DNA from 3 places in the Comamonas sp. MYb69 genome. Region 3 is predicted to be linked to each of the others. Evidence: predicted binding sites of a transcription regulator. Region 3 holds the regulator's gene; each other region holds the start of a gene.
What was found. The regulator sigma-54, encoded in region 3, starts transcription at its own class of promoters, with help from an activator protein. The targets are predictions, from matches to a motif close to TGGCANGNAANCTGCTTT.
Positions count from the first base shown of each region.

Region 1 (10,167 bases), on a different contig from region 3:
CTGGATCTCGATGTACTTGCCCTGGGGCGTGGCGGGGATGTTGAGCGTGTTGGGCGTCATGCCTTGACCTCCTCAAAAGTGAATGCCGAAGCCAGGCGGATCAGCGCCCATTCCAGCAGCAGGCCGACCAGGCCGATGACAAAGATCGCAATGATGATGTTCTTGACATTGAGGTTGTTCCACTCGTCCCAGACCCAAAAGCCAATGCCCACGCCACCGGTCAGCATCTCGGCAGCAACGATCACCAGCCAGGCGGTGCCGACGGCCAGGCGCACGCCCGTCAGCATATAGGGCAGCACGGCGGGGAAGAGGATGGTGGTGGCAATCTTCCATTCACTGAGGTTCAGCACCCGCGCCACATTCATATAGTCCTGCGGCACGCGCTGCACGCCGACGGCCGTGTTGATCACCATCGGCCAGATCGAGCAGATGAAGATGGTCCAGATCGCCGCCGGGTTCGCGCCCTTGAACACCAGCAGGCCAATCGGCAGCCAGGCCAGGGGCGATACCGGGCGCAGCAGGCTGATCACCGGGTTGAACATGCGCGAGAGAAAGTCAAAGCGGCCAATGACAAAGCCCAGCGGAATGCCGACCAGTGCCGCCAGGCCAAAGCCGATGCTCACCCGCTGCAACGAGGCCAGCACGTTCCAGCCCACGCCCTGGTCATTGGGGCCGTTGCGGTAGAAGGGATCGCGAAAAATCTCCTGCGCCTGGGTCCAGGTCTCCTGCGGGCCCGGAATGCCGGGGTTGCCCTGGGCGATGATGGACCACAGCACCAGCAGCAGGCCAAAGCCCAGCACGGGCGGCAGCAGGCTTTGCACCAGCGCGCCAAAGCGCTGCTGCCAGGCGGCAGCCAGATCGCGCGGGGCCGCAGCAGCAGGCCCGGATGGCGCTGATGGCTCGGCCGTCGCAGCCAGCCCAGCAGTGGGCAGGCTGCGCGCCATGTGCTCATGGATGGACAACACCTTGCGTTCAGCCAAGGCCGGGGCCGTGGCCGGTGTCGGCAAGGACGACACACTCTCTCGCAATGCAGCTGGCATGGGGTGCTCCTTATCAGGCCTTGAGGGCAAAGCTGTCGGCGTACTTGGCGGGGTCCGAGCCATCCCAGACCTTGCCGTCGATCAGCTGGCTGCTGCGCATGTCCGACTTGGGCACGGCGATCTTCAGCTGCGCAGCCGCTTCCTTGTACAGGGCGGTCTGGTTGATCTTCTTGGCAACGGCCAGGTAGTCGGGGTGGCTCTTGAGCAAACCCCAGCGCTTGTGCTGGGTCAGGAACCACATGCCATCGGACAGATAGGGGTAGCTGGCCTCGCCATCGGCAAAGAACTTCATGTGGTTAGGGTCGTCCCAGGTCTTGCCCAGGCCATTTTGGTAGCGGCCCAGAATGCGCTGGTTGATGGCATCGACGCTGGTGTTCACATAGGCCTTGCCGGCAATGGTCTCGGCCATCTTCTGCTTGTTCTGCAAGCTGGCATCAATCCAGCGGCCCGCCTCCAGGATGGCCATGGTCACGGCGCGCGCGGTGTTGGGGTGGCGGCTGACAAAGTCCTGCGTGCAGCCCAGCACCTTTTCCGGGTGGTCACGCCAGATGTCCTGGGTGGTGACGGCCGTGATGCCAATGCCATCCATGATCGCGCGATGGCCCCAGGGCTCGCCCACGCAAAAGCCATCCATATTGCCCACGCGCATATTGGCCACCATCTGCGGCGGCGGCACGGTGATCACTTTCGCATCCTTGAGCGGGTGGATGCCCGCGCTCGCCAGCCAGTAGTACAGCCACATCGCATGGGTGCCGGTCGGAAAGGTCTGCGCAAAGGTGTATTCGCGCTTTTCCGCGCCCATCAGCTTGGCCAGCGACGCCGCATCGACGGCGCCCTTGTCGGCCAGCTTTTTGGACAAGGTAATCGCCTGGCCATTGCGGTTGAGCGTCATCAGCACCGCCATGTCCTTTTGCGGGCTGCCCACGCCCAGCTGCACGCCGTAGACCAGGCCGTAGAGCACATGGGCAAAGTCCAGGTCGCCATTGACCAGCTTGTCGCGCACGCCGGCCCAGCTCGCTTCCTTGGTCGGCGTGATCTTGACGCCGTACTTTTGGTCCAGGCCCAGCACCGAGGCCATCACCACGCTGGCGCAGTCGGTCAGCGGGATAAAGCCAATGTTGACCTCTTTTTTCTCCGGCGCATCCGAGCCGGCGGCCCAGACGCCCTGGTGGCCCAGCGCGCTGTAGACAAAGGTGGCGGCAGCTGCCTGGGCGCCATGGCGCAAGAACTGGCGGCGGCCGGCCAGCGGCGAAGAAGCGGGCGAAGCCTCTGCCGCCGGGGCGGTGTCAGGGGTGGGGCGTATCGTCATTCTTGTCAAACTCCATCGAAGGCGTTGCAGATTCCAAAAACAAAAAACGGCGTCCTTTCGCTGAGGGCTTGCACCATCAGGAAAGGGACGCCGTTGTCCCGAAATAACTCGCGATTACCGGAAACAGGCCGCCTTTGGCCTGGTTGAGGAGATCAATGCATATTCCATGCCAATTCAAAAATTGCAGCGCGTCCCTCTAGAGAGCCGACCTGGGCGGGCACTACACAGCGGCCCGCGTCCCTGCAATGGTGCATTGCAGCAGCCTGCGGGCCAGCGGCTGCCATGCTTTGGTGCGCGGGGGGAAAGCTGCTAGCGCTCAGTTGCAGCAGGGGCTGCAGGGGCTGCAGGCGCTTGGGGCACCAAGGCCGCCATTGCCAGCACGGCCTCGGCCACCTCCAGCATGCGCTTGTTCTGGTTCATCGCCGTCTGGCGCAGCAGCTGGTAGGCATCGCTCTCGCTGAGCTGGTGCTGGGCCATCAGCAGGCCCTTGGCGCGCTCCAGGGTCTTGCGCTCATGCAGGGCCGTCCTGGCTTCATCAATCTGGGTTTGCATGGTCTGCAGCCGCTGCGATTGCTGCTGCACCAGCGACAGGATATCGCGCCCCAGCGCCGGCGCGCCCACGGCATCGAGCGACCAGGTATCGGGCGGCGCCGAGGCCTCAAAAAAGGCCATACCGCCTTCGCTGCCCTCGGCGCCCTCTGCGCCCTTTACGCCCTCTTGGGCAGGTTCAGCACCCGGTGGCAACGCCTGCAAGGCCGCCAGCGCTTGCTCCTGCGCCTGCAGCTTGTGCAGGCACAGCACCTGCAGCTCCTGCGCGACCAAGGTCTCCACGCCATGCAAGGCATCGAGCCGGTGGCTGCAGGCGGCAAACCAGTCGGCGCTCCAGCTGCGGCTCAGGCTCGCTCCGCTCGCGGTATGGGCCACACGGCGCATGCGCTCCACCGCCGCCATGTCGGTATCGCCCGCCATATGGGCCTGCCACAGCACCAGCACGCGCGGCGTCGCCAGGCTGGCAAACACCTCAAAACAGCGCTCCTGCGATTCGATCAAATGCAGCCACTGCGCCCGGGCACTGGGCTGCAGCTGGCCCGAGGCAAAGGCGCTGGTGCCGCAGGCGCGCTCCTGCCCGGCCAGCTCCTTGCCCTGCATCAGATGAAACAGGGACACCAGCATGCGCGATATCTCGGGCTCGTTGGCGCTGTCGGCCGCCTCAAACACGACGGACAGACAGCCGGCAATCAGGCGCGCAAAGGCGTCGGTACAAGCAGGGGGCGTGAGCCGCCCGGCCTGCACCTGGGCGCGCAGCGCAGGCAGCGCCGTCACGCCTTGCAAGGTATAGGCAATCGCATTGCACAGCCGCGCGCCGCTGCCGCCGGAGGGGTGCGGGCCCAGGCGATCGAGCTCATCGCGCACATTGGCGATCTGCGCATCCGCCAGCAGCCGCTGGGGTGCCAATAGCTCGGCGCCCTGAGCGCCGCCACTGGCCAGCACCATGTTCGACAGCCCGCGCTCTTTTTGCAGCGCATGCACCAGGCCCGACATCGCCACCACCAGCGAGCAGGCCTTGCCCAGCTGCTCCAGCGCGGCCATCTCATGCTGGCGGGCAGCGACCAGAAAATGCAGGGAAGACTTCATAAACGCGCACCACCGATGTTGAGCGCTCTACCCAGCAGGTTTCATGCCATGCCAGCCTGGGTATGGCCGCAGGCCGCTCAGCGCAGCATGCTGGACATGGCCGAGAGGCAATTGGTCATGCGCACCGCCGATTCAATGTCCGGCGCGCTGAAACGCACGGTGCGGCCATCGACCCGCTCCAGCGTCGGCCACTGGCAGAACAGATCGGCCATGCCGGGCGAGGTGGCCGCAATCTGCACCTGCACCGGGCTGGCGGTGTGCAGTGGCTGGCAGCGCCCGCGCCCGGCCAGGCCCTGCTCCACCCCGGCGCGGATGGCTTTTTGCGCCTGCTCGGGCGAGAGGCTGATGCCGCTGCCCTGGCCGGTGGCGCGCTTGGTCTGCACAAACACCGCCTGCGGGAAGATCGCCTGGTTCTCCTCGCGCAGCACATCGTCACCGGCCAGCATCACCACCGGCGCGCCATAGGCGCCTGCCAAGGCGCCGTAGAGGCTGGCCTCGCTGGCCTCCTGCCCATTGATATGGATGCTGGCAAAGGCAAAGCTGTTGATGGTGTGGGCCAGAATGCCCCGGCCCTGCGCGCGCGAGTGGTAGCCGACCATGCAGACCGCATCCACCCCCAGCTCCACGCCAGCGACCATGCTCAGGTAGCGCGGTTTGCCCTGGATGACCTGGGCGCGCGCATCGAGCAGATCGGGCGGCATATTGCGAAAGCCGCCATGCGAATCGTTGACATAGACCTCGAGCGCGCCAGCGGCAAAAGCGCCTTCGACGGCGGCATTGGCCTCCTGGGCCATCAGGCGGCGCGCGCGCTCATACTCGGGGTTGCCCGCACGCACCTGCTCAGGGTGGTAGACACCGGCCACGCCTTCGATATCGACAGAAATCAGTACTTTCATCGCCTCAGTCCTTGCACAGTTCTTGCAGCCCCCAGCGCTGGTGGCCGTCGCGCCCTTGCACGCTCTGGGCATGCCACAGCGCATTCAAAATCGATTGCTCCACCGCATCGGCCGCCGCGCGGAACAGCGGGTCCAGCTGCGCCTCATGCAGCATCGCCAGCGCTGGCATCGGCGTGGCCGCATCGGCCGGCAGGCTGTAGGCGGTCGAGAACGCCAGCGCAATATCGCCGCTGCCATGGCCGTAGCACGATCCCGTATTGGCCAGACCGGCAGCGGCACGGCGCGCCACGCGGCTGAGCTGGCGGCTGTCCAACGGCGCATCGGTGGCCAGCAGCATGATGATGCTGCCCTTGTCGACGCCGTCGCCCGCTGTGCTGGCAGCTGGTACCCCCGCCGCCAGCTTGGCCTGCAGACGCCGCTCCAGCGCCGCGCCCACGGCCTGGCCGCCCCAGCGCAGATCGGCCAGCTTGCCCATATTGGCCAGCACCAGCGCGCCGACGGTATAGCGCTCGTCGCCCAGTGCTACCAGGCGCGATGCGCTGCCGATGCCGCCCTTGAGCTGGAAGCTCGACATGCCCCGGCCCGCGCCCACGGCGCCCTGCACCACGTCGGTCGAGGCGCTGTCCAGCGCCGCCTGGTAGTGCGCCGGGCCAATGGCCATGCGCTGGATATCGCTCAGGTAACCATCATTGCATTCCAGCACCAGCGCATTCACCGTCGGCAGGCTGCGGCCGCATTCGGGGTTGGCGGCAATGCATTGCGCAATCTGCGCCTGCACGACGGCAGAGACGCCAAAGGTATTGGTCAGTGCAATCGGCGTTTCAATCTGGCCCAGCTCGGACAGTTGCACCAGGCCGGCGCTTTTGCCAAAGCCATTGATAACGGCCAGGCCCGCAGGCAGCTTGTGCATAAAGGGGTTGTCCAGCGGCGGGATCAGCACCGTGACCCCCGTCTGCAGATCGCCATCAGCCAGCGTGCAATGCCCCAGGCGCAGCCCCGCCACATCGGTGATGGCATTGCGCGGGCCCGCAGGCAGCAGGCCGACGACCGGCAATTGCCTGCAGGCGGCCAGCAGCGCCGTGTCTTGGGGCTCAGTCAATGTGCGCTCCCGAGTCCTGCACCACCTGCTTCCAGTAGGCCAGCTCGGCCGGCAGGCTGGCCTTGAAGCTTTGCGGCTTCGACACCACCGATTCGGCGCCCAAGGTCTTCAGGCGCTCGGCCATCACCGGTGTGGCCAGCACCTTGGTGATGGCGGCATGCAGGCGCACGACGACGGTCTCGGGCGTGCCGGCCGGCGCAAACAGGCCATACCAGCTGGTAACAGCCAGGCCCTTGCCCAGCGGCACGATCTCTGGCGCCAACTGGGTCGGCTTGTCCGAGGCCACGCCCAGCACCCGCAGCTTGCCGCTAGTGACAAAGGGCATCACGCCGGGAAAGCTGCCAAAGGTCATCGGCAGCTGGCCGGCCACCACATCGGTGGCAGCGGCCGAGGCGCCCTTGTAGGGCACATGCAGCAGGTCCACACCCTTTTGCTTTTTCAGCATCTCGCCCAGCAAATGGTTCAAGGTGCCATTTCCGGCCGATGCGTACTCCACCTTGCCCGGGTGCTGCTTGGCATAGGCCACCAGCTCATCGAGGTTCTTGGCCGGAAAGTTCGGGTTAACCACCAGCAAATACGGGGCGACTGCCAGCTGCATCACCGGCGTGAAATCCTTGATCGGGTCAAACGGCACCGAGCTGTAAAGCGCCGGATTGATCGTATAGGCGCTCTGCGCCGTGACCAAAAAGGTGTAGCCATCGGCCGCGCTGCGCGCCACCTGGCTGGTGCCCACATTGCCATTGGCCCCTGCCCGGTTCTCCACAATCACCGGCTGCCCCAGCGACTGGCCCAGGCCCTGCGCCACCGCACGGGCGATCACATCATTGGCACCACCGGGTGCCTGGGGCACCACAAAGGTGATGGGCTTGCTGGGCCAGTTGGCGGTGCTGGCTTGTGCCCAGGCCTGGGGTAGCACGCCGCCCGCCAGCACTACGGCCAGCGCCGTACCCAGCGCGGCGCGGCGCGGCAAGAAAGCTGAAGAGCGGGTCGTGTCAAACATCATTGCAATATCTCCTGGAAAAAGGCCCAGCGCCGGCAGTCCCGCGCGGCACAGCCGCCATTGTTGCACTGGCCGGGGGGTAGAATGCCGCGCCAGGCGCGCCCACGCATCGCGATTGCAGCAGAGGCCAGCGCCCAAATACGGGGCGTCGCAGCTGTTTACAGCAGCACCAGCCCCGGCGGCAGGCTGTCGCCCAGACTGCGTTGCTGGTCTTCGGCGTCCATCTCCACCACCTGGCTCACCATCGCGATCCAGCGCTCGGGCGCGCCGCTGCTGCGCATCTTGTCCAGCACGTCCGTGCGCAGCGCATCGGGCAGGTCGCGGGCGCGGTCGCCGGTCATGCGGGCCATCTGCAGCGCCGCAAACATGGCGGTCTCGTTGCGGCGCCAGTCCTGGGCCAGGGTGGCCTGTACAAATTCCTGGGCAGCGGCAGGCGGCATCACCAAGTGTGCATTGGCGGCCATTGGCTGGCGGGCGGCCAGGCGGCCGATGGCCCACCAGGTCTGCACGGTTTCGCCCTCGCGCTTCAAGCGCTGCAGCATCCACTGGCCCATCTCCTGGCGGTACTGCCAGGGGACGGCCTCCATCGCGGCAAACAGGCGCAGCATGTCGTCATAGCTGCCATGGCTACTCTTGCCGCCACTGCCATCGCCGCGCTTGCGGGCGGTTTGCTGCACGGCCTTTTGCATGTGGCCGGCCACATCTTCGAGCAGCTCCATCTGCTGCGCTTCATTCAGCCCGGCAGCCACGCGGCGCCAGAACACCCACCACTCGGTCCAGTTGCCCGGATCCTTGCCATGGCCCAGGCCTTGCGGGTACAGCGCCCAGACCTGCTCCACGCGCCAGGCATCGAGCTGCGCGCCCAGGCCCGGGCGCAGGCACCAGCCGGCCAGGTTCAGCCAAGCGCGTTCGTGCTCGGGCGTGCGGCGGCGGCGCTTGGCACGCGCAAGCAGCGCATCAAACATGGCCCGCAGCAGGGCCAGGTCCCAGCTCGTGCGCGGGCCCAAGAGCCGCTCGAGCACCTGGCGCAGTTGGCGCACTTCCTTGGCGTCCACCGCCTGCGCCTGGTTGCCAAAAATGCGGTCGATCTGCGCAATCGCCTGCTCCCGGCGCGCACTGGCCCGCGCATCGTCGGCACTGTCATTGGTGGGCGCGCTGTCATCCGTTGCCTGCACGGCGCCGCGCAGGCTGAGCGGCAGCAGCCAGGATTGGCGGGGGTCATCGACGGCCAGGCAGCGCACCTCCAAGGTGCCGACTTCGGTCATGCTGGCTTGCAGCTGCACCTCGATCTGGGCCTTGTGCTGGCCTTCGGGCGCGGGCAGCACGGTGGCGAGCGGTGGCAGCTCTACCCAACCGTCCCCCTGCAGAGGCGCCAGTTGCCCGGCCTGGGCCGGCAGGCTGGGCAGGCTGTTGGCCAGCAGGTCAAAGCGCACCGCCTGCCCAAGCTTGAGTGCAAAGCGCCGGCCCGATAAAACAATCCGCACCCCTTCCTGCGTGCCGCGTGGCAGCAGGCACAGGCCCTGGGGCGCTGCGCCTTGGGCGCCGGGCAGCAGCAGCCAGTAACTGCGGGCCGAGCCGCCGCCAATCTGCGGCAAACGGCTGCGCAGGCTGGCCGCAGGTGGCGCTGCTGCATCAGCCGCTGCGGGTAGCGCTGCGGCGGGCTCAGGCTCAGGCGCAAAACGGGTCAGGCCATAGGCGGCCGCGCCCCGGGCCACGGCCCAGTCGGGGTGCGGGTTGTGCAGCACGCGCACCGGCGCGCCGCGCCAGGCTGACAGCTGCTGCGTCAGCCGCTCCACCACCGCATGCGCATGGAACACGCCGCCATTGAGCAGCACGGTATCGGGCAGCGCTTGCGCGCCCCCGTTGTCCGTATGCTGCGCCAAGAACTGCGCCAGATGCCGCGTAATGGCCGCATCGGCCGGGTAGGGCAGGCCAAAGCCGCGCAAGGCGCCCTGGCGTTTGCTGGGCACCGCGCTGCGCTCGGCCAGCGGCAAAAATCCTTCGACCACCCATTGCTGCACCTGGGTGCGGCTCAGGTGGGCGGTCTTGCTTTGGGCCAGCAGGCGGCTGCCGCCACCCAGCAGCGTCACCGCCACTTGCTCGGGCGCATCGGCTGCCAGCAACTGCTCCTTGGCGATACGGCAGCGCTGCACCAGCTGCGCAAAACGGGCAGCGGGCAGACGCTGGCCCTCGGGTGCAAACTGGGGTTCGAGCTGATGCGCCAGGGCCAGGTCCATGTTGTCGCCGCCCAGCATCAGGTGCTCGCCCACGGCCGTGCGCGTCAGGCTGGGCAGGCCGCCATCGGCGGCGGGCTCGACCTGGATCAAGGTCAGATCGGTCGTGCCACCGCCCACATCGACCACCAGCACCAGCCGGCTATCGGCCAGCCGTGCGGCCAGCTGCTCACCCTGCAGCACCAGCCAGTCGTGGAAAGCGGCCTTGGGCTCTTCAAGCAAATGCACCTGGGGCAGGCCCGCCAGCTGGGCGGCCTCCAAGGTCAATGCGCGCGCGCCCTCGTCAAACGAGGCCGGCACCGTCAGCACCACGATCTGGGCGCCCAGCGGCGCCTCTGGATGCGCCTGCTCCCAGGCCGCCTTGACATGGGCCAGGTACGAGGCCGATGCCGCCAGCGGCGAGATTTTGGCGACCTCGTCACCCGCGCCCCAGGGCAGGATGGCCGCGCTGCGGTCCACCCCCGTGTGCGACAGCCAGCTTTTGGCACTGGCCACCAGGCGGCTAGGCACCGCCGTGCCCAAATCCCGGGCCCAGCGGCCCACCACAGCAGGCGCTGCATCGCTCGCGCCTTGCGGCGGCCAGGGCTGCTGCCAGGCATCACCCAGCTCGCCCGCTGCGGCCTGGTAGCGCACCGAGGGCAATAGCGTTTGGGCCTGTATCTCTCCGGCACTGCTGCGCTGGGGAATGGCCAGCAGCGCAATCTCGTCCCCCTCCCCCGTCAGTGGTGCATAGGCCACCACCGTGTGGCTGGTGCCCAGATCGATACCAATGACATAGGAGAGAGACGAAGAATTCATAAACGGCCAAGCGAGACGGCAACACCCGGCAAAGGCCTGCCGGGTAGGCGAATCGTAACAATTCCTGCAAAGACCTGGGGGCCTCTGCAGAACCCTGGCTCATGGGATGGGCGCGGATCGGGATGTGCCGCCACGGGGGCCGCACAGAGAGAGGCG
Region 1 covers NZ_JBBGZG010000003.1:111,454-121,620, reverse strand. The annotation lists gene WH303_RS04845 (ABC transporter ATP-binding protein) at 1-60, opposite strand, end outside; gene ntrB (nitrate ABC transporter permease) at 57-944, opposite strand; gene WH303_RS04835 (CmpA/NrtA family ABC transporter substrate-binding protein) at 1,054-2,349, opposite strand; gene WH303_RS04830 (nitrate- and nitrite sensing domain-containing protein) at 2,659-3,984, opposite strand; gene WH303_RS04825 (M55 family metallopeptidase) at 4,062-4,880, opposite strand; gene WH303_RS04820 (P1 family peptidase) at 4,885-5,979, opposite strand; gene WH303_RS04815 (Bug family tripartite tricarboxylate transporter substrate binding protein) at 5,972-6,979, opposite strand; gene WH303_RS04810 (Hsp70 family protein) at 7,138-10,011, opposite strand.
Region 1: WH303_RS04835 (CmpA/NrtA family ABC transporter substrate-binding protein) is a predicted target of sigma-54. The motif match lies at 2,504-2,521, and genes of this name have one in related genera.

Region 2 (10,167 bases), on a different contig from region 3:
AGCATGTTCTTGCTGCGCACCAGACCGCCATAGAACAGCGCCAGACCCGGAATGACCATCAGGATCACCAGCATGGTCGAGGTCATGATCCAGGCGGTATCGCCTGCATTCAGAACGGGAGCTGCTGCATCGGCCGCAGCCGCGTTGCCCGCAGTGGCCAGTGCCACTGCCGCCAGCCCTGCCAAGGAAAGAAGTCGTCTCATGTTGTTCACACCTTCAAGATAAATTGGCTTGTTGCGCGCGCCTTGCCAGCGCGGAGCGCTGTTTTTTAGATCGCGTTCGGGCCGGTTTCGCCGGTACGGATACGCACCACCTGCTCCAGCGGCGAGACAAAGATCTTGCCGTCGCCGATCTTGCCGGTGCGCGCTGCGTTCTCGATGGCCTCGATCACCCGGTCCACCAGGTCCTCGGCCACCGCGATCTCCAGCTTCACCTTGGGCAGGAAGTCCACCACGTACTCGGCGCCGCGGTACAGCTCGGTATGGCCCTTCTGACGGCCAAAGCCCTTGACCTCGCTCACCGTGATGCCTTGCACCCCAATATCGGACAGCGCCTCACGCACTTCATCGAGCTTGAAGGGCTTGATCACCGCCACTACCAGTTTCATGTTCATAGTCTCTCCTGTCGTCACTTATTGCAGCGGCGCTGCATCAAAAAGCCTTGGTCAGCGACACGATCGCGCGACCCTTGTTCACAAAGCCAAAGGCACCGGTCTTGTTGGCGCCCACCCAGGCGGCGCTCAGCGAGAAGCCGTCACCCAGGTCGTAGGCACCACCCACGCTGTAGTCCACATAGTTGGGCACGCCCAGGTCCTTGATGTCGCTGGAAAAGCGCGTGTAGCCCACGGCCAGCTTCAAGGTCGTCTTGGGCGCCACTTCCTGGGCGAATGCCACATTCAGGTAACCGGTGTTGCGGCCCTTGTACGTGCTGTCGTACTTGGTGCCGGCCCAGCCAAAGTAATCCTTTGACACGGTGTGCGAGTACTTCACGGTCACGGGACCCAAGGTGCCCGAGCCATACAGTTCGGTGGTGTTGCCCAGCGTGTTGCCGGGGTAGACATAGGTCAGCAGACCCACATCCCAGTCCACATCGGCGGCCTTGAACTTGTAGCCACCGTAGAAATCCATCTCCAGCTTGTTGTTGTCGAGCCAGTCGACGGTGGAGTTCCAGTTCCCCACATAAAAGCCGCTGTCGCCAAAGGCGTAGTCGACCCCTCCCTGGAGTGCGGGCTTGACCCATTGGGCACTAGAGGACTTCTGGTCCTGACCGCGGAACTTGTAGTTCGTGGTCACGCTCACATTGGCGGTCAGCTGCGCGCTTGCCACCATCGGCAGCGCCAGGAACGCTGCACCCGCCACCACCATCCAGCCTCTGTTGCTCATTGCCATTGCCACACTCCTTGTTGATGAATTCGACCCATCCGTTTGTGGCAAGCACAATGCACAGAGCGTGCCAAACCCAGCGCCACCCGCTGCGTTGCGCGCACCAGACAAGCGCAGCGCGCTATATTTTTTTGCAAATGCTTACGTTCTGAGCCGCCACGGGGCGGCCGGGAGCGCGGAATGGCAGGCCGACGCCGCCGCCACGCCGGCCCCGGGCTGTCGCCACTTGTTGCTGCCAGCGACTTTTGCGATGCTGGTGGCAGCCGTGCCTCCAAGAGGTGCTTCGTAATGCACCAAAAAGGTGCAAAACCACAAGGAAGCCCGCCCATGAGTCTCGCCGTGGTGCACAGCCGGGCCCTGGTCGGGCTCACCGGCCATCCCGTCAGCGTCGAAGTCCATCTGGCCAATGGCCTGCCCAGCTTCACCCTGGTCGGCCTGGCCGATCTGGAAGTGAAGGAAGCGCGCGAGCGCGTGCGCTCGGCGCTGCAAAACAGCGGGCTGGAGTTTCCGCACAACAAGCGCATCACCGTCAACCTCGCTCCCGCTGACCTGCCCAAGGAGTCGGGCCGCTACGACCTGGCCATTGCGGTCGGCATTCTGGCGGCCAGTGGCGCCATCGATGCAGACCGGCTCCAGGACTATGAATTTGCCGGCGAGCTGTCGCTGTCTGGTGCATTGCGCCCAGTGCGCGGTGCGCTGGCCGCCAGCATGGACCTGCACCAGCGCGGCCAGCAGGTGCGCCAGGTGCTGCCCCCGGGCAGTGCAGAGGATGCCGCCCTGGTGCCCGATGCCGAGGTCTACCGCGCCAGCCACCTGCTGGACGTGGTGCAGCACTTTGCGCCCCAGGCCGCCAGCGCCGAGCCCGAGGCAGCGCCCAGCCAGTGGCAGCGTATGCCCGCCCAGCCCCGCCCGCCCGAGGTCCCCGGCGCCGACATGGCCGATGTCAAAGGCCAGGCGGCCAGCAAGCGGGTGCTGGAGATCGCTGCCGCAGGCGGCCACAACCTGCTGATGCTGGGCGCACCGGGCGCTGGCAAATCGATGCTGGCCCAGCGCTTTGCCGGCCTGCTGCCGCCCTTGAGCGTGGCCGAGGCGCTGGAGAACGCCGCCGTACACAGCCTGGTCGGCAGCTTTGATGCCCAGCGCTGGGGCCAGCGCAGCACGATGGCGCCGCACCACACCGCCAGCGCCGTGGCCCTGGTGGGCGGCGGCAGCCCGCCCCGGCCCGGCGCGATATCGCTGGCCCATTGCGGCGTGCTGTTTTTGGACGAACTGCCCGAGTTCCCGCGCAGCGCGCTCGAAGCACTGCGCGAGCCGCTGGAGACCGGCCAGATCAGCATCGCCCGCGCGGCGCAGCAGGCCACCTTTCCTGCCCGTTTTCAGCTCATTGCCGCGATGAACCCCTGCCCCTGCGGCTTTCGGGGCTCGCGCCAGCGCGCCTGCCGCTGCTCGCCCGACCAGGTCAGCCGCTACCAGGCCCGCATCAGCGGCCCCCTGCTCGACCGCATTGACCTGCACCTCGAAGTCAGCCCCCTGCCCGCCGATGAGCTGCTGACCGCCCCGGCCGGCGAATCGACTGCCACCATCCGCGAGCGGGTGACCGCCGCCCGTGCCCGGTCACTCCAGCGCCAGGGCATGCTCAACCAGCAGCTGCAAGGCCAGGCGCTCGACGATTACTGCCAGGCCGAGCCCGCCGCGCTGCAGCTGCTGCAAACCGCCGCCGCCCAGCTGGCCTGGTCGGCACGCGGCATCCACCGCAGCTTGCGCGTAGCCCGCTCGATTGCGGATCTCGCGCAGTCGGAGACCATCAGCCCGGCCCATGTGGCCGAGGCGGTGCAGTACCGGCGGGCGCTGCTGGGTACGAGCGGCATGTAGCCAGCGCTGCTGAACGCTCACCCTTATGCAGAAAACGCGTTTGCTAAGTCAGAAAAATTAGTTCCTCCCGCAACGCTGACTTCGCACAATCCCCCTTTTGCGCCGCGCAGCCCTGCTGCGAACGGCGGTTTTTTGAAAGCGGATATGGGCGTGAGCAAATGGGGCCAGTGGCGAGTCTTGGGCGTGGCGGCGGCGTCGCTGTGTGTGGTGGCCGGTGCCAGTGCGGCAGGCGCAGCCAGTGCCCCCAGCGGCGCCCCCATCCGTATCGGCCTGCTGGCCCCGCTGACCGGATCGGGCGGCGCCTATGGCAAGGAAGAGGAAACAGCGGCCAAGGCCGCCGCTGCCCATATCAATGCCCATGGCGGTGTGCTGGGCCGGCCGCTGGAGATTGTGGTGGCCGATGACGAGACCACGCCCACAGCCGGCGTGTCGGCCGCGCGCAAGCTGATCGATGTGGATGGTGTGGTGGCGATCACCGGCGTCTGGAGCAGCGCGGTGGCACTGGCCGTGCGCCCGGTGGCACTCGAGAAGAATGTTGCGCTGCTGCCCGTGGGCTCGGCCGATGAGCTGACCGAGGGCGACAACAAGGGCCTGGTCTGGCGCTTCCAGACCAATGGCAAGAACTGGGGCCAGGCCTTTGCCAATGTGGCCTACAAGGATGGCGCGAAGACCGCCTCCATCCTGGTGCTGCAAACGCCCTTCACGCTCAGCACCGTCAAGCCCTTTGCCGAGCGCTTTGCGCAGCAGGGCGGCAAGGTGCTCGACACCCTCTACTTCAACCCCAACCAGCCCTCGTACCGGGCCGAAGTGGAGAAGATCTTCAGCAAAAAGCCCGATGCGGTCTTCCTGCCCAGCTATATCCCCGAGTTCAGCGCCATCGTGCGCGAGATCTACCGCAGCGGCTACGAAAGCAAGCTCTACACTTTCAGCCATGCGGCCGACAGCGGCGGCAAGTTTGTGCAGAACGTGGGCAAGGCCGCCGCCGAAGGCGTGAACCATGTGCAGGCCACGCCGGTGGGCAACAACGCCAGCTACCAGCTCTACCTCAAGCAGACCCAGCAGCCCGAAGGCACCATCGTCGCCTTTGGCGCCAATGTGTTTGACGAGATCAATGTGCTGGCGCTCGCGATCGAAAAGGCCAAGAGCGCCAAGGCGGCCGACTTCAGCAAGGAAATCGCCAACGTGGTCAACGCCAAGGGCCCCGATGTACACGACCCCGTGCAGGGCCTGCAGCTGATTCGCGCGGGCAAGCCTTTCCGCTACTCCGGCGCGACAGCGGACTTCCGCTTTGCGCCCAATGGCGACCAGGTGGACCTGGACTACGGCCACTACCGCGTGCTCAACGGCGTGAGCAAGCTGGTGGGCACCACCAAATGAGCCTGCAGACAGACGATCTGCTCAGGGTTCAGGATGTTCATGTAGGTTTTGGCGAGTTCACCGCGCTGGACGGTGCCCACCTACGCATTGCGCGCGGTGGCATCACCGGCATGGTGGGGCCCAATGGCGCGGGCAAGTCCACCTTGTTCAATGTGCTGGGCGGCCAGCAGGCGCACAAAGGTGGCCGGGTGCTGTTCGACGGCCAGGACATCACGCACTGGTCCGTGCACCGGCGCGCCCAGGCCGGGCTCACCCGCACCTTTCAGATCTCGCGCGAGATGGGCGCGCTCACGGTGCTGGAGAACCTGCTGCTCGCCGCCCCGCAGCAGCCCGGCGAAAAGCTCTGGCATGCGCTGCTGAACACGGCGGCCGCCCGCCAGCACGAAGCCCAGGCGATGGCGCAGGCCCAGTCCCTGCTCGAGCGCGTGGGCCTGTGGCGCCTGGCGCATGAGCGGGCCGACAGCCTCTCGGGCGGCCAGAAGAAACTGCTGGAGCTGTGCCGCGCGCTGATGCTCAAGCCCCGGCTGGTGCTGCTCGATGAGCCGGCGGCCGGCGTCAACCCGGTGCTGGTCGGCGAGATTGCGGACTTCATCCGCAGCCTGCAGGCCGAAGGCATGAGTTTTGCCATTGTGGAACACAACATGGACATGATTGCCGCGCTGTGCGACCCGGTGTATGTGCTGGCCCAGGGCAAGGTGCTGACCCAGGGCAGCTTTGCCCAGGTATCTGCCAACGCGCAGGTGGTCGAAGCCTACCTCGGAGGTGTGGCATGAGCGCCGAACTGCGCCTGGACAGCGTCGTGGCCGGCTACGGCGCGCGCGCCGTGCTGCACGGCGTGAGCCTAGAAGTCGCACCCGGCTCCAGCTTGGTGGTGGTCGGCCCCAACGGCTCGGGCAAATCCACCTTGATGCGCGTCGTGACCGGGCTGATCCGCCCGCAGTCGGGCCGCGTCATCTGGGATGGCCGCGACATCACCGCCCTCGATGCGCCGGGCCGCGCACGCCTGGGGCTGGGCTATGTGCCGCAAGAGGCCAATGTGTTCCGCAACCTCTCGGTGCTGGACAACCTCAAGCTCGGCCACGAGTTCATCGCCAGCGGCGGCGCCAAGGCCTTGCGCGAGCGGCTCGATGCGGTGCTGGCGCTGTTTCCCGAGATCGTTCCCAAGCTGAATGTCGCCGCTGGCTTGCTCAGCGGCGGCCAGCGGCAGATGGTGGCCATGGGCGCGGCGCTAATGCCCTCGCCCCGGCTGCTGGCGCTCGATGAACCCTCGGCGGGCCTGTCGCCGCTGAATGCATCGCGCCTGTTTGAGGTGGTGCAGCGCGTGGCGCAAACCGGGGTCACCTTGTTCATGATCGAGCAAAACACCCGGCTGGGTCTGGCCGCTGCCGACCAGGGCCTGGTGCTGGTCGCCGGCCAGGTGCGGGCGCGCGCGCCCAGCCAGGAGCTACTGGCCAATGGCCAGCTGCAAAGTCTTTATCTGGGAGCGCACTGATGCTGGCGCAGCTCATCTTCAACGGCCTGGTATCGGGCCTGCTCATTGCGTTGCCTGCGCTGTCGCTGGCCTTGATTTTCAGCGTGCTGCGCTTTGCCAACTACGCCATTGGCGCGATGGTGACCACCGGCGCTTACCTGGTCTATGCCTTCAACGGCCCGCTGAACTGGCCCTTGCCGCTGGCAGTGGCTGCCGGCATGGCGCTCAGCATTGCGCTGGCGCTGCTGCTGGACCGGCTGGTGTTTGCGCCGCTGCGTGGGCGCTCGGGCGTCACCTTGCTGGTGGCCTCGATCGGCCTGGGCCTGGTGCTGGAGAACCTGGTGCGCCTGGTCGCCGGCAATGCGCCGCGCGGCTTTGGTGTCGAGATTGCCCGGCCCGCGCGCCTGCTCGGCCTGCGCGTCAACCAGGAGCAGCTCATCACCCTGGCCTGCGTGCTGGTGGCGCTGGCTCTCGTGTGGCTGGTGTTCCGCTTCACGCGCCTGGGCCGCGCCATGCAGGCGGTGGCCGACAACCCCGATCTGGCGGATGTGCGCGGTATCTCGCGCAAAAAGGTGACGGCCACGGTCTGGGCGCTGGCCGCCGCAATGGCGACCTTGTCGGGCGTGCTGATCGGCCTGGATTCGAATGTGGACCCGCAGATGGGTTGGAACTACCTGCTGCCGGTATTTACCGCAGCCATCCTGGGCGGCATCGGCAGCCCGATGGCGGCGGTGGCGGGCGCGCTGCTGCTGGGGGTGACCGAAGAGCTGGCCACCCTGTTGCTGCCGCCCCACTACCGCACGGTGGTGGCCTTTGGGGTCATGGCCTTGCTGTTGCTGCTGCGCCCGCACGGTCTGTTTGGTGCCAAGTGGGTGCGCAAATGACAAGCTATCTGATTGCAACCCTGGTGCTGGTGGTGATCGCCACCTTGTCGGGCCTGGCGCTGAACCTGCAATGGGGCCTGGGCGGCCTCGTTAATTTTGGCCTGTTCGGCTTTTACATGCTGGGTGCCTATGCCTGCAGCCTGCTGCAGATGCAGGGCTTGCCGCCGCTCGCTGCCATGCTGCTGGCCCTGCTGCTGACGGCTGCGGCCAGTGCGCTGGTCAGCTTGATATCGGTACGGCTGAGCGAGGACTACCTGGCCATCGTCACCTTGGGCTTTGCCGAATCGCTGCGGCTCTTTATCAGCTACGAGGAATGGCTGACCCGGGGCACCCTGGGCATCCCCAATATCGTGCGGCCCTTTGCCGACCTGGTGCCCAGCGCCTGGCGCGATCTGTTCTTTCTGGGCTTTTGCCTGGTCTGGCTGGCGCTGGTGTTTGTGGTGCTGCAGCGCCTGGCGCGCTCGCCCTTTGGCCGCCTGCTGCGCGCCACGCGCGAGGACGCGGGCGTGGCCGAGGCGCTGGGCAAGAACGTGCTCTGGGTGCGGGCGCGCAGCTTTGCGCTGGGCGGCGCCATCCTGGGCATTGCCGGCAGCCTGCACGCCTTCTACTACACCTATATCGACCCGACCCAGTTCAGCACCATCTTGACGGCCTACGCCTTCATGGCCGTGATCCTGGGCGGGCGCGGCAGCCACACCGGCGTGCTGGTCGCCGGCTTCACGGTGATCCTGCTGCTGGAGGGCAGCCGCATGCTGGCCGGCGTCGTGCCCTGGCTCGATGGCACGCAGCTGGCCGCCATCCGCCTGTCGCTGGTCGGCGTGCTGCTGCTGGCGATGCTGATCTTCAAACCCAACGGCCTGCTGCCGGAATACCGGCTGGGCCCCCGCTCTCAAGGAAAATAGCCATGACCCGAATCACCCGCAAATCCCGCGAAGACCTGCCCGCCGCAGAGCAGCCGCTGTGGGACCGCATGCTGGCCGCCGGCGATTTTGCCGACCAGGCCGGCGTCATGGCGCAGCGCCTGCCGATCTTCTCGCAGACCTGGGCGCTGCTGCTGCAGCTGGGCCAGGAAGCGGTGCTGCCCAGGCGCTACACCGAGCTGGCCATCGTCACCGTCTCGCTGCTCAATGCATGCGAGTACTGCATCGACCACCATGGGCCCAAGCTGCTGGTCGAGGGCCTGTCGGCCGAAGGCGTGCGAACGCTGCTGGACTATGCCAACCACCCCGAGCTGAACGAGGTGGACCGCCTGGTGGTGGAGTACGCGATTGCCGTGACCCGCAACTGGAGCCAGACACGCGACGAGATCTTTGGGCGCCTGCACCAGCATTTCAGCGAAGCGCAGATTGTGGAGCTGACCTGGCGCACGGCACTGTGCGGCGCGTTCAACCGCTTCAACGACATCCTGCAGGTGCAGACCGCGCCGCTGGCCAGCCCTGCGGCCAGCGCTGCCGCTGCGCAGGCCTGAAGAACGACCCCAGCGTGACGGATCCCATCGCATGAGCAGACAGCCCCGGCGTGAACTGCGCCTCAACAGCTTCCAGATGGCTGCGCCTTCCCACAACTGGGCCGGCCTATGGAAGCACCCGCGCGACAACCAGGCGCAATACCACCAGTTGCGCTACTGGGCGGACATGGCCCGCACGGCAGAGCGCGGCCTGCTCGACGGCATCTTTATCGCCGATGTGTTTGGCATCTACGACGTCTATGCCGGCAATGCCGATGCGGCCTTGGCGGCAGGGGCCCAGTCCCCGCAGCTGGACCCGACCATGCTCATCTCGGCGATGGCCCTGGTGACCGAGCACATCGGCTTTGGCGTGACCGCCAGCCTGAGCAACGACCACCCCTTCTCCTTCGCACGGCGCTTTGGCACCTTGGACCACCTGACCAACGGCCGCCTGGGCTGGAACATCGTCACCGGCTACCTGGAGAGCGGTGCGCGTGGCCTGGGCCGCGACAGCCTGCGCGACCATGACGAGCGCTATGACGTGGCCGAAGACTTCATGGCCGCGATCTACCAGCTCTGGGAAGGCAGCTGGGAGGCCGGCGCTGCCGTGCGCGACAAGGACAGCGGCGTGTTCAGCCACCCAGAGCGCGTGCATGCGGTGGCGCATGACGGCCCCTACTACCGCGTGCATGGCCGGGCACTGGCCGAGCCCTCGCCCCAGCGCACGCCCCTGCTGTACCAGGCCGGCAGCTCCGCGCGCGGCCAGCAGTTTGCCGGCCGCCATGCCGAGGCCTGCTTTATCAACGGCCCCACACCCGCAGCAGCCGCCAAATCGGTGAAGGCCTTGCGCGCATCGGCCCAGCACGCCGGCCGCGATCCCTACGATCTGCTCGCGCTGCTGGGCGCCACCGTGATCGTTGCGCCCACCACCGCCGAAGCCCAGGACCTGCGCGACGAATACCGGCACTACCTCGACAGCGCCGGCCAGCTGGCGCTGGTCTCGGGCTGGACCGGCATGGACCTGTCCCAGCTCGGCCTGGACGATGTGCTGCCCTTTGCCAAGACCAATGCCATCCAGTCCACCGTCGAGCACCTGACCCGCAACACGCCGCAGCCGCCCAAGGTCCGCGACCTGCTGGATTTCAGCCCCGTCGGTGCGCGCGCGCCGGTCTTCATCGGCTCGCCAACGGAAGTCGCCGACCAGATGGCCCATTGGGTCGCCGAGAGCGATATCGATGGCTTCAACCTTGTGCGCACCGTCATGCCCGAGAGCCTGAACGCCATCGTCGACCTGCTGATCCCCGAGCTGCAAAACCGGGGCATGTTCAAGACGCGCTACGCAGAAGGCACCTTGCGCGAGAAGCTGTTCCCGGCAGGGGGCAAGCTGCTGCCGGCCAGCCACCCGGGCGCAGCGTACCGGCGCTGATGTTCCAGCAGACAGCCGCAAGGACCACCCACAAAAAACAACCCCCATCGCCCGGCAACAGACAATGGGGGTTGGCACATCAGCGCAGACAGCCGCTTCAGGCTTCCGGCATCAGCGGCTCGCCCAGGTTCAGCATCAGGCGGTTGGCCCAGGCAAAGATGGCGTCCGAGTGCAGCAGGTCCAGCACCTCACCGTCGTTCAGGCCCTCGGCCTTGAGCGCGTCGATGTCGGCGGCGTTGATGGCGGCGGGCTGCTCGGTGATCTTGATCGAGAACTGCACGATGGCTTTTTCCCGCGCGGTGGTGCCG
Region 2 covers NZ_JBBGZG010000002.1:20,157-30,323, forward strand. The annotation lists gene WH303_RS02280 (ammonium transporter) at 1-203, opposite strand, end outside; gene glnK (P-II family nitrogen regulator) at 269-607, opposite strand; gene WH303_RS02290 (TorF family putative porin) at 651-1,382, opposite strand; gene WH303_RS02295 (YifB family Mg chelatase-like AAA ATPase) at 1,710-3,254, shown strand; gene WH303_RS02300 (ABC transporter substrate-binding protein) at 3,387-4,631, shown strand; gene WH303_RS02305 (ABC transporter ATP-binding protein) at 4,628-5,404, shown strand; gene WH303_RS02310 (ABC transporter ATP-binding protein) at 5,401-6,123, shown strand; gene WH303_RS02315 (branched-chain amino acid ABC transporter permease) at 6,123-6,986, shown strand; gene WH303_RS02320 (branched-chain amino acid ABC transporter permease) at 6,983-7,888, shown strand; gene WH303_RS02325 (carboxymuconolactone decarboxylase family protein) at 7,891-8,454, shown strand; gene WH303_RS02330 (LLM class flavin-dependent oxidoreductase) at 8,486-9,859, shown strand; gene WH303_RS02335 (peroxidase-related enzyme) at 9,957-10,167, opposite strand, start outside.
Region 2: WH303_RS02290 (TorF family putative porin) is a predicted target of sigma-54. The motif match lies at 1,438-1,455, and genes of this name have one in related genera.

Region 3 (10,167 bases):
ACCATGCGCGCCACCCCGACGTGACGATCTCGCTGAACCTGAGCGACCGCCTGGTCGACCTGGCCGGTGAGGGCTATGACTGCGCGATCCGCGTGGGCGACCTGCCCGACTCCTCGCTGGTCAGCGTGCGCGTGGCGGACAACCGGCGCCTGTGCGTGGCCACGCCCGAGTACCTGCGCCGCCGCGGCATTCCCCGCCACCCCAGCGAGCTGAGCCAGCATGACTGCCTGACCTTGTCGAGCGAGGCCTCGCAGACGCGGGGCTGGGCGTTTCGCATGCCGGCAGCCACTGGCGCCAGCGAGGTGGTCTACCTCAAGCCCGGCGGCCCGCTCGATTGCTCGGACGGCCAGGTGCTGCACGACTGGTGCCAGCAAGGCTGGGGCATTGCCTGGCGCAGTACCTGGGAGGTCGAGTCCGAGATTGCCGCCGGCCGCCTGGTCGAGGTGCTGGAGGACTTTGCCGCGCCGCCCAACGGCATCTATGTGATGTTCCAGCAGCGCAAGCACCTGCCGCTGCGGGTGCGCTTGTGGATCGATTTCGTCAAGCAGCACTACGAACGAGCCGATTTCTGGAAAAAGATGGAGTAACACGATGACTTTGGAAGCTGTTCTGGCCTGCCTGCACCTGCTGGCCTTGTTGACCATGGTGGTTTTTCTCTCCAGCGAGGCGGCGCTGTGCCGCGCCGAGTGGATGAATGGGGCCGTGGTGCAGCGCCTGGCGCGCCTCGATCTGATCTACGCCTTTGCTGCGCTGGCGGTGCTGGCCACCGGCCTGCTGCGCCTGTTTCTGGGCGCCAAGGGCGTGACCTGGTATGTCAGCCAGCCGCTGTTTCACCTGAAGATGACCTTGGTCGTCGTCGGCGTGGTGCTGTCGTTCAAGCCGACAGCCGTGTTCCGCCGCTGGTTACGGCAATTGCGCGACAATGGCGCTTTGCCCGGGGACGCCGAGGTGCGCGCCACGCGTAAATGGGTCATGTGGCAAGCCCATCTGATTCCCGTGATCGCCGCCGTCGCCGTGTTTTATGCCCGGGGCTGGTAAACCGGCCTGGCGCTGGTAACTGCTTCGTCTAAGTTTCAAATATGTTGCAAGTCAAAAAAGATTTGCTCGCAGTGCTTGCTGCCGAGCTCGAGAAATTGTCGCCTGGCGCAGGTAGCCGTGCGGCCTTTGAAACGCCCAAGGTGGCCGCCCACGGCGACTATGCCGTGACCGCCGCGATGCAGCTGGCCAAGCCGCTCAAGGCCAACCCCCGCGCACTGGGCGAGCAGCTCAAGGCTGCACTGGAGGCCACGCCCGCCTTTGCGCAATGGGTGGATGCGGTAGAGATCGCCGGCCCCGGCTTTTTGAACCTGCGCCTCAAGCCCGCTGTCAAGCAGCAGGTGGTGCAGGAAGTGCTGGCCCAGGGCGAGCGCTTTGGCATGCAGCCCCAGCGCGATGAAAAGATCATCGTAGAGTTTGTCTCGGCCAACCCCACTGGTCCGCTGCACGTGGGCCACGGCCGCCAGGCCGCGCTGGGCGATGCGATCTGCAACCTCTACGGCAGCCAGGGCTGGTCCGTGCACCGCGAGTTCTACTACAACGACGCGGGCGTGCAGATCGACACCTTGACCAAGAGCACCCAGCTGCGTGCCAAGGGCTTCAAGCCCGGTGACGACTGCTGGCCCACCGACAGCGAGAACCCGCTGGCCAAGAACTTCTACAACGGCGACTACATTGGCGACATTGCCCAGGCCTTCCTCGCCAAGCAGACCATCGAGGCCGACGACCGTGCGTTCACCGCCAATGGCGATGTCGAGGACTACGACAACATCCGCAACTTTGCGGTGGCCTACCTGCGCAACGAGCAGGACAAGGACCTGCAGGCCTTCAACCTCAAGTTTGACGAGTACTACCTCGAATCGAGCCTGTACCAGAACGGCCATGTGGAAGAAACCGTCAAGCGCCTGATCGCCAGCGGCCACACCTATGAGCAGGATGGCGCGCTGTGGCTGCGCACCACCGACTTCGGTGACGACAAGGACCGCGTGATGCGCAAGTCCGATGGCACCTACACCTACTTCCTGCCCGATGTGGCCTACCACACGCAGAAGTTCCTGCGCGGCTACGGCAAGGCCGTCAACATCCAGGGCACGGACCACCACGGCACCATCGCCCGCGTGCGCGCCGGTCTGCAGGCGGTCAATGTCGGCATCCCCCAGGGCTACCCGGACTATGTGCTGCACACCATGGTGCGCGTGGTGCGCGGTGGTGAAGAAGTCAAGATCAGCAAGCGCGCCGGCAGCTATGTCACCTTGCGCGACCTGATCGAGTGGACCAGCAAGGATGCGGTGCGCTTTTTCCTGCTCTCGCGCAAGCCCGATACCGAGTACACCTTCGATGTCGACCTGGCCGTGGCCCAGAACAACGACAACCCGGTGTTCTACGTGCAGTACGCCCATGCGCGCATCTGCTCGGTGCTGCGCGGCTGGCAGGAGCAGGGCGGCGCTGGCCTGCCTGCGCTGAGCGGCATTGACCTGGGCGCGCTGCAAGGCCCGCAGGCCCAGGCGCTGATGCAGATGCTGGCCCAGTACCCCGAGATGCTGAGCAACGCCGCCGCTGGCAATGCGCCGCACGATGTTACGTTCTATCTGCGTGACCTGGCCTCGGCCTACCACAGCTACTATGATGCAGAGCGTATCTTGGTGGATGACGAAGCCACCAAACTGGCCCGTCTGGCACTCGTGGCAGCGGTCGCGCAGGTGCTGCGCAATGGCCTGGCCGTGCTGGGTGTGAGTGCACCAGAGCGCATGTGATTTTGCGAACAAAGGTAATAACTGCAATGCGACGACATCAACGTGGTGGAACCATCCTGGGCCTGATCCTGGGGCTGCTGGTGGGCGTGGGCGCGGCCTTGGCCGTGGCCGTGTACGTCACCAATGTGCCGGTGCCGTTTGTCAACAAAGGTGGCGTCAAGGGCGAGGCCAAGGACAAGGCCGAGGCGCAGCGCAACCAGAACTGGGACCCGAACTCGCCGCTCTATGGCAAGAACCCCGCGCGAGCGCCAGCGGCTGTGGCGCCGGCCGCGCAGGGCGTGGTGGTGCCAGAGCCGCCGCGCACCGTGGCTGACAACGCCACCCCGCCGGTGGAAAACAAGCCCGCCAAGCCCGAGGTGGTGCTGCCCGATCCAGCCAAGCCCGCCGACAAGCCAGCGGACAAGACCCAGGTTGCCAAGCTCGACCCCAAGGCCGGCCAGGGCGCCGATCCGCTGGGCGATCTGGCCAAGTCGCGCAGTGCCGATGGCACCGACGGCTTCCAGTACTTTGTGCAGGCAGGCGCTTTTCGCAGCCAGTCCGATGGCGATGCACAACGCGCCAAGCTGGCGATGATGGGCTGGGAAGCGCGTGTGAGCGAGCGCGAAGTCAATGGCCGCACGGTTTACCGGGTGCGCGTGGGCCCATTCAACAAGCGCGATGATGCCGATGGCCTCAAAGGCAAGCTCGATGGCGCCGGCGTGGATGCGCAAATCGTCCGCGTACAGCGTTGAACTTTTGGCGGTGCAGGACACTCCTAACCGCAACTTGTCACTGGAGTTAACAAAACATGAAACGTCGTGAGTTTTCCACTTTGGCGGCTTCCGCTACTGCCGCTTCCGCGCTGAGCCTGCCTTTCGCTACTGGCGCCAACGCACAGGCCAAGTTCAAGGAAGGCAAGGACTACCTGAAGCTGGCCAAGCCCGTCACCCCCGATGCGCCCGCTGGCAAGGTCGAGGTGATCGAATTCTTCTGGTACAGCTGCCCCCACTGCAATGCCTTCGAGCCGCAGTTTGAAGCCTGGGCCAAGACTGCCCCCAAGAACCTGCAGATCCGCCGCGTGCCCGTGGCCTTCAACAACACCTTTGTGCCCCAGCAAAAGATCTACTTTGCGCTGGAGTCGATGGGCCTGATCCCTGACGTGCATGTCAAGGTTTTCCGTGCCATCCACGTGGAGCGCCAACGCCTGAACAAGGACGACGAGATCTTTGCCTGGATGGACAAGAACGGCGTGGACCTGGCCAAGTTCAAGGAAGCCTACAACTCCTTCAGCGTCGCAGGCCAGGTGCGCAAGGCCACCCAGCTGCAAGAGTCCTACGGCGTCGAAGGCGTTCCATCGCTGGGCGTGGCGGGCAAGTACTACACCGACGGCACCCGTGCCGGCTCGATGAGCAACGTGCTGCAAGTGGTAGAGTTCCTGGCGGCACAAGGCTGAGCGGCCTCCCCAACGCTTTAGACAAAGCCCGCACGCGCGGGCTTTTTTGTGCCAAAAACGGCCCAACGCTCCAGCATGGCTACAATGGGGCAGAGCAAGATTCATGCCTTATGAGACACCGTATTTTTAACACTTTGTTGGTGGCAGTGGCCCTGGCCGTGCCGCTGCTGTCGCACGCCGAGCGTGCAGACCGCACCAAGCCCATGAACATCGAGGCGGACGATGGCCGCCACGATGAACTCAAGCAGACCAGTGTCTTCACGGGCAATGTGGTGGTGACCAAGGGCACCATCATCATCCGTGGCGCGCAGCTGACCGTGAGCCAGGACCGCGACGGCTTCCAGCACGGCGTGGTCACCGCTGCGCCGGGCAAGCTCGCGTTCTTCCGCCAAAAGCGGGATTCCGCCCCTGGCGCGCCCGACGAGTTCGTCGAAGGCGAAGGCGAGGTCATCACCTATAACGGCCGCGACGACACCGTGCACTTTGAGCGCCGCGGCGAGCTGCGCCGCTACCGCGAGACCACGTTGACCGACCAGGTCAGTGGCCCGCTGATCGTCTACAACAACCTGAGCGACACCTTCACTGTCTCCGGCCAGAAGGGTGCCCAGGCGGCGGCCGATCCCAAGCCCGGCGCGCCCAAGAAGGACCGCGTGCGCGTGATCCTGACGCCCAAGGCCGACGGCAAGGCGGACGACAAGGCCAGCGCCCCGGCCAAGCCCGCTGCCGATGACAAGACGCCATTGCGCCCCAGCACCCAACTGAACGACGGAGCCAAGTAACCGTGGCAGAAAACTCGTCGACCATTTCCGTCAATGCCCGGGTCGCCAACAGCGACCACCGCAGCCAGCTGGAGGTCTTGCACCTGGAGAAGTCCTACGGCAGCCGCAAGGTGGTCAAGGATGTATCGCTGTCGGTGCGCAAGGGCGAAGTGGTGGGTTTGCTCGGCCCTAATGGCGCGGGCAAGACCACCTCGTTCTACATGATCGTGGGCCTGGTACGCAGCGATGGCGGGGATATCCGCATCGATGGGCAGTCGGTAGCCAATATGCCGATCCACCAGCGCTCGCAGCTGGGCCTGTCCTACCTGCCGCAGGAAGCCTCGATCTTTCGCAAGCTCAGCGTGCAGGACAATGTGCGCGCCGTGCTGGAGCTGCAAAAGGATGAGCATGGCAAGCCGCTCTCGCGTGCCGAGGTCGAGCGCCAGCTCACCGCGCTGCTGCAGGAGCTGCGGGTCGAGCACCTGCGCGAGTCACCGTCGGTGGCGCTGTCCGGGGGCGAGCGCCGCCGCGTCGAGATCGCCCGTGCGCTGGCCACCCAGCCCCGTTTCATCTTGCTCGATGAGCCCTTCGCCGGCATCGACCCCATCGCCGTGATCGAGATCCAGCGCATTGTCGCCTTCCTCAAGGAGCGCGGCATTGGTGTGCTGATCACCGACCACAATGTGCGCGAAACCCTGGGTATCTGTGACCATGCCTGCATCATCAGCGATGGCAAGGTGCTGGCCGCCGGGACGCCGCAAGAGATTGTGGAGAACGCAGAGGTCCGGAGGGTGTATCTGGGTGAACATTTCCGTATGTGACACCGCACGCCTTGGCGGGCGTGCCAGCCAAGCTACCGACCTGCGCTGCGGGCCCGGTAGGGCTGATCTGTTGCCAACTGCCGCAGCCGCTGCAAAGGCGCAGCCATGATGCCGTCGCTGTCGCTGCGCGTATCGCAGAACCTGACCCTGACGCCCCAGCTGCAGCAGTCGATCCGCCTGCTGCAGCTGTCCACGCAGGAGCTGACGCAGGAAGTCGAGCAGATGCTCGACGAAAACCCGTTTCTGGAGCGCGAGGGCGATGAGGCCCCCGAGGCCGAAGCCGGTAAAGAAGCCGCTGAATCTGCCGAAGCTGCAGAAGCAGCCGACAAGGCTGCCGATACTGCTGCCAGCGCCGACACCAGCAACAGCAGCGATTTCGAGCCCGGAACCTCCGACCTGCCGCTGGATTTTGCTGCGGGCAAGGAAACCGGCGTCGATGCCGAGGCCGCTACCGGCGATTCGGCATCGGACTGGGAAGAGTGGGGCGGCGATCTGCCCGCCCGCTCCAGCGCAGGCGATGACGACGACGAGACGCCGATGTCCGACCGGCGCAGCGAGCACCTGAGCCTGCAGGATGTGCTGCACCGCCAGGCCTTGTCGCTGCGCCTGTGCCAGGAAGACCGGGCCGCGCTCTACTTTCTGATCGAATCGCTGAACGACGACGGCTACCTCGAAGAAACGCTGGCCGAGCTCGCGCAAAGCTTTGGCGATGCTTCGGACCCCGAGCGCTACGAGGCGCTGCTGCACCACCTGACCGTGGCGCTGCGCTTGCTGCAAAGCCTGGATCCGATTGGTGTGGGCGCGCGCAACCTGTCCGAGTGCATGCAGCTGCAGATCAAGGCCCAGCAGCGCCTGTTGGATGAAGAGGGCTCGGACACGCCCGAGGCCGATGCGCTGGCGCTGGAGACCGCCTTGCTGGTCTGCCAGGAGTCCCTTGATCTGCTGGCGCGCCGTGATGTGCGCAAGCTGGTGCAGCTGACCGGTTGCAACGAGGCGGCGGTGCGCAGCGCGCTGGCGCTGATCGCCAAGCTCGAACCCCGCCCCGGCCGGCCCTATGCCGATGTGGACCGCAACACCATCATCCCCGATGTCATCGTGCGACCCAGCAATGAGCGCGGCCTGCCGGTGCCCGGTTTCAGCGTGCAGCTCAATGCCGAGGTGATGCCGCGCCTGCGCGTGCAGGATGTCTACGCCAATGCCTTGCGCAGCCACAAGGGCAGCGAAGGCCATGGCGCGCTGCAGCAGCGGCTGCAGGAGGCGCGCTGGTTCATCAAGAACATCCAGCAGCGCTTTGACACCATCTTGCGCGTCTCGCAGGCCATCGTCGAACGCCAGCGCAATTTCTTTGTGCATGGCGAGCTGGCGATGCGCCCCATGGTGCTGCGCGAGATTGCCGATGAGCTGGGCCTGCACGAATCCACCATCAGCCGCGTGACCACGGCCAAGTACATGGCCACGCCGCAGGGCACGTTTGAGCTCAAGTACTTCTTTGGCTCGGGCCTGGGCACCGAGACCGGGGGCAGTGCGTCGAGCACGGCCGTCAAGGCGCTGATCAAGCAGCTGCTGGATGAGGAAAGCGCCAAGAAGCCGCTGTCGGATGCAAAGATCGCCGATCTGCTGCAGGCCCAGGGCATTGAATGCGCGCGCCGCACGGTGGCCAAGTACCGCGAGGCCATGCGCATCCCGCCCGCCAGCTTGCGCAAGGCGCTGTAGCCAAAGTCTCAGCCACCATAAAAAAACCGCAGCTGCCTGGGCACTGCGGTTTTCGCTTGTGGAAGCTGCCGATTTACTTCGGCCACAGCCACCAGATGAACAAGGCCAGAGCGGCGAGCATCAGGCCGAACTTGGTGAACTTGTAGGCCGTCTTGTTCCAGGCCTTGAAGCGGCGGCGGTACTGGCCCATGTAGAACGAGATCTTGAAGATGCGGCTGATGAAGCCGCGCGGATCGCCTTCGTTGTTGGGCGAGCTGGCAGCAGCCACCACATGCGTGCCCAGCCAGCGGTTGAGCCACTGTGCAAAGCCATTGGTCATCGGGCGCTCGACATCGCAGAACAGCACGATGCGGTTGCCTTCGGAGCGGTTCTCGGCCCAGTGCATGAAGGTCTCGTCAAAGATCACGCCTTCGCCCTCGCGCCAGCTGTAGGGCGTGCCATCGACCTCGATCATGCAGCGGTCGTCATTGGGCGCCAGCACAGCCAGGTGGTAGCGCAGCGAGCCGGCATAGGGGTCGCGGTGCAGGTTGAGCTTGGCGCCGGGCGGCAGCTCGGCAAACATGGCCGCCTTGATGCCGGGGATGGACTGCACCAGCGCCGTGGTCTTGGGGCAGAGCTCCATCGCAGATGGGTGGGCCTGGCCATACCACTTCAGGTAGAAGCGCTTCCAGCCGGTCTTGAAGAAGGAGTTGAAGCCCGCATCGTCGTTGTTGGCCGCCGCCTTGATCTGCATGGCCTGGTGCAGGCCGATGGCCTCTTCGCGGATCTCGCGCCAGTGGGCCTGCAAGGGGGCCAGGTCGGGGAAGGTGCTGGTGGGCAGGTAGGGCGTGCGCGGTACCTTGCTGAACATCAGCATGAACACATTGAACGGCGCCGTGAAGGTGGAGTGGTCAAACAGCTGGCGCAGCAGCTTGTGCCGCACCTTGCCGCGCAGGTGCATGTAGAGGCCGCAGCCAAAGAAAAGCAGCACCAGGGCCAGAACGATGATTTTTGCCATAGACAGCGATTTTAGCGACTGCGCTGTGGCGGCGGTCTGCGCAAGCGCAAACTGGCGCGCGGCAAGGGCTGCGGGGCGGTGGGATGGCCTGCTGCCAGCAGGCCTATTGCGGTTTTGTCAACGGCAGGCCGGGTGGGCTTACCTGGGCTGGGCGGCAAAGGCGGTCTTGAGGCGCTGCAGCATCTCGCGGTTGAGCTGGCGCTGCTGGCCGCTCCAGTGCGTCATCGCCTTGTTCAGCTCGGCCTGCAGCGCATTGGCGGTCTGCCAGTCGCCTTGGCCTGCGGCCCAGATCGCGTATTCGGCCATCACATCAAAGCTGCCCGAGTGCTGGCGCGCAAAGTCAAAGCTCTTGCGCGCCATCGCCTGGTCGCCCAGCTGGGCATAGGCCTTGGCCACCAGCAGGCCCACGGCCTCGGCGCGGAAATGCACATCGGCCTGGGCAATCACGCGCAGCTGCTGCAGCGCCTGCTGCGGATGGCCGGCCTGGTAGGCCGCTTGCGCGGCGCCCCAGCGGATATCGAGGTCGTTGGCAAACGGGCCCTTCATGCTGGCCTCGAAGTGGCCAAAGGCCTGCTCGGCCTGGCCATTGGCCAGCAGGGCCTGGGCCAGGCGGATCTGGTTCTGCGCGGTGGGGCTGTAGTCGTAGGCGGCCTGGGCTTCGCGCACTTCGCGGGTCGGGTCCAGCGCCTTGACGGCATTGCTCGCCAGGCTGCGGGCATGGCGCTGCAGGCGCGAGTTGGGCAGGTAGATGGCAAAGAAATACACCACGCTGCCCAGGAAGGGGAAGGCCAGCAGCACAAACAGCCAGTAGTTGTTCTGGCCGCTGCGCACGGCGTGGACCGCAAAAAACAGCGCAATGATGACGTGTACGCCGGCTCCGAGGTAGGGCATCCGCATTCTCTCTGAGTGATGGAGGGGAAGGGCGGCTGCACCGAGGGCTGCGGCCCGCTCTGGGGCCAGACTATAGCAGCCAGCCACCCGTTACGCCTGCGCTATGGGAGCCGGGCTGGCGAATGCCACTGGCACAGTCCACATTCCCGTGCGCTTGGCAGACAATGGGGCAAGCGCGTATGCTTGCCCCCCTGCTTATGAACCAACTGCATTTGTTTTTGCCCTGCGCCGCCGGCGTCGAGGGCCTTTTGGCGGACGAAGTCCATGCCATCACCGGCGCCAGCGGCCAGGACCTCCTGGTGGCGCGCGGCGGCGTCATGCTGCGCGGCATGTGGCGCGATGCGCTGCTGCTGAACCTGCACAGCCGCCTGGCCCAGCGCGTGCTGGTCGAGCTCTCGCACAGCATGTACCGCAACGAGAACGACCTTTACCGCGCCGCCAGCGAGGTGGCCTGGGAGATCTGGTTCTCGCCCAAGGAGACCTTCAAGATCGAGGTCACCTCCCAGCACAGCCCGCTGACCAGCCTGAACTTTGCCGCGCTGCGCGTCAAGGATGCGATTGCCGACCGCTTCCGCGAGCGGCGCCACGGCGTGCGCCCCAGTGTGGAGACGCACCACCCCGATGTGCGCGTGCACCTGCACCTGACCACCGATGGCGCCACCATCTATATCGACACCTCGGGCGAGGCGCTGTTCAAGCGCGGCTGGCGCGAGGACAAGGGCGATGCGCCGCTCAAGGAAACGCTGGCCGCGGCGATGATTGCCGC
Region 3 covers NZ_JBBGZG010000020.1:40,920-51,086, forward strand. The annotation lists gene WH303_RS22015 (LysR family transcriptional regulator) at 1-587, shown strand, start outside; gene WH303_RS22020 (DUF2214 family protein) at 592-1,038, shown strand; gene argS (arginine--tRNA ligase) at 1,080-2,789, shown strand; gene WH303_RS22030 (SPOR domain-containing protein) at 2,816-3,520, shown strand; gene WH303_RS22035 (thiol:disulfide interchange protein DsbA/DsbL) at 3,577-4,221, shown strand; gene lptA (lipopolysaccharide transport periplasmic protein LptA) at 4,332-5,000, shown strand; gene lptB (LPS export ABC transporter ATP-binding protein) at 5,024-5,800, shown strand; gene WH303_RS22050 (RNA polymerase factor sigma-54) at 5,906-7,513, shown strand; gene WH303_RS22055 (aspartyl/asparaginyl beta-hydroxylase domain-containing protein) at 7,587-8,501, opposite strand; gene WH303_RS22060 (hypothetical protein) at 8,649-9,401, opposite strand; gene WH303_RS22065 (THUMP domain-containing class I SAM-dependent RNA methyltransferase) at 9,599-10,167, shown strand, end outside.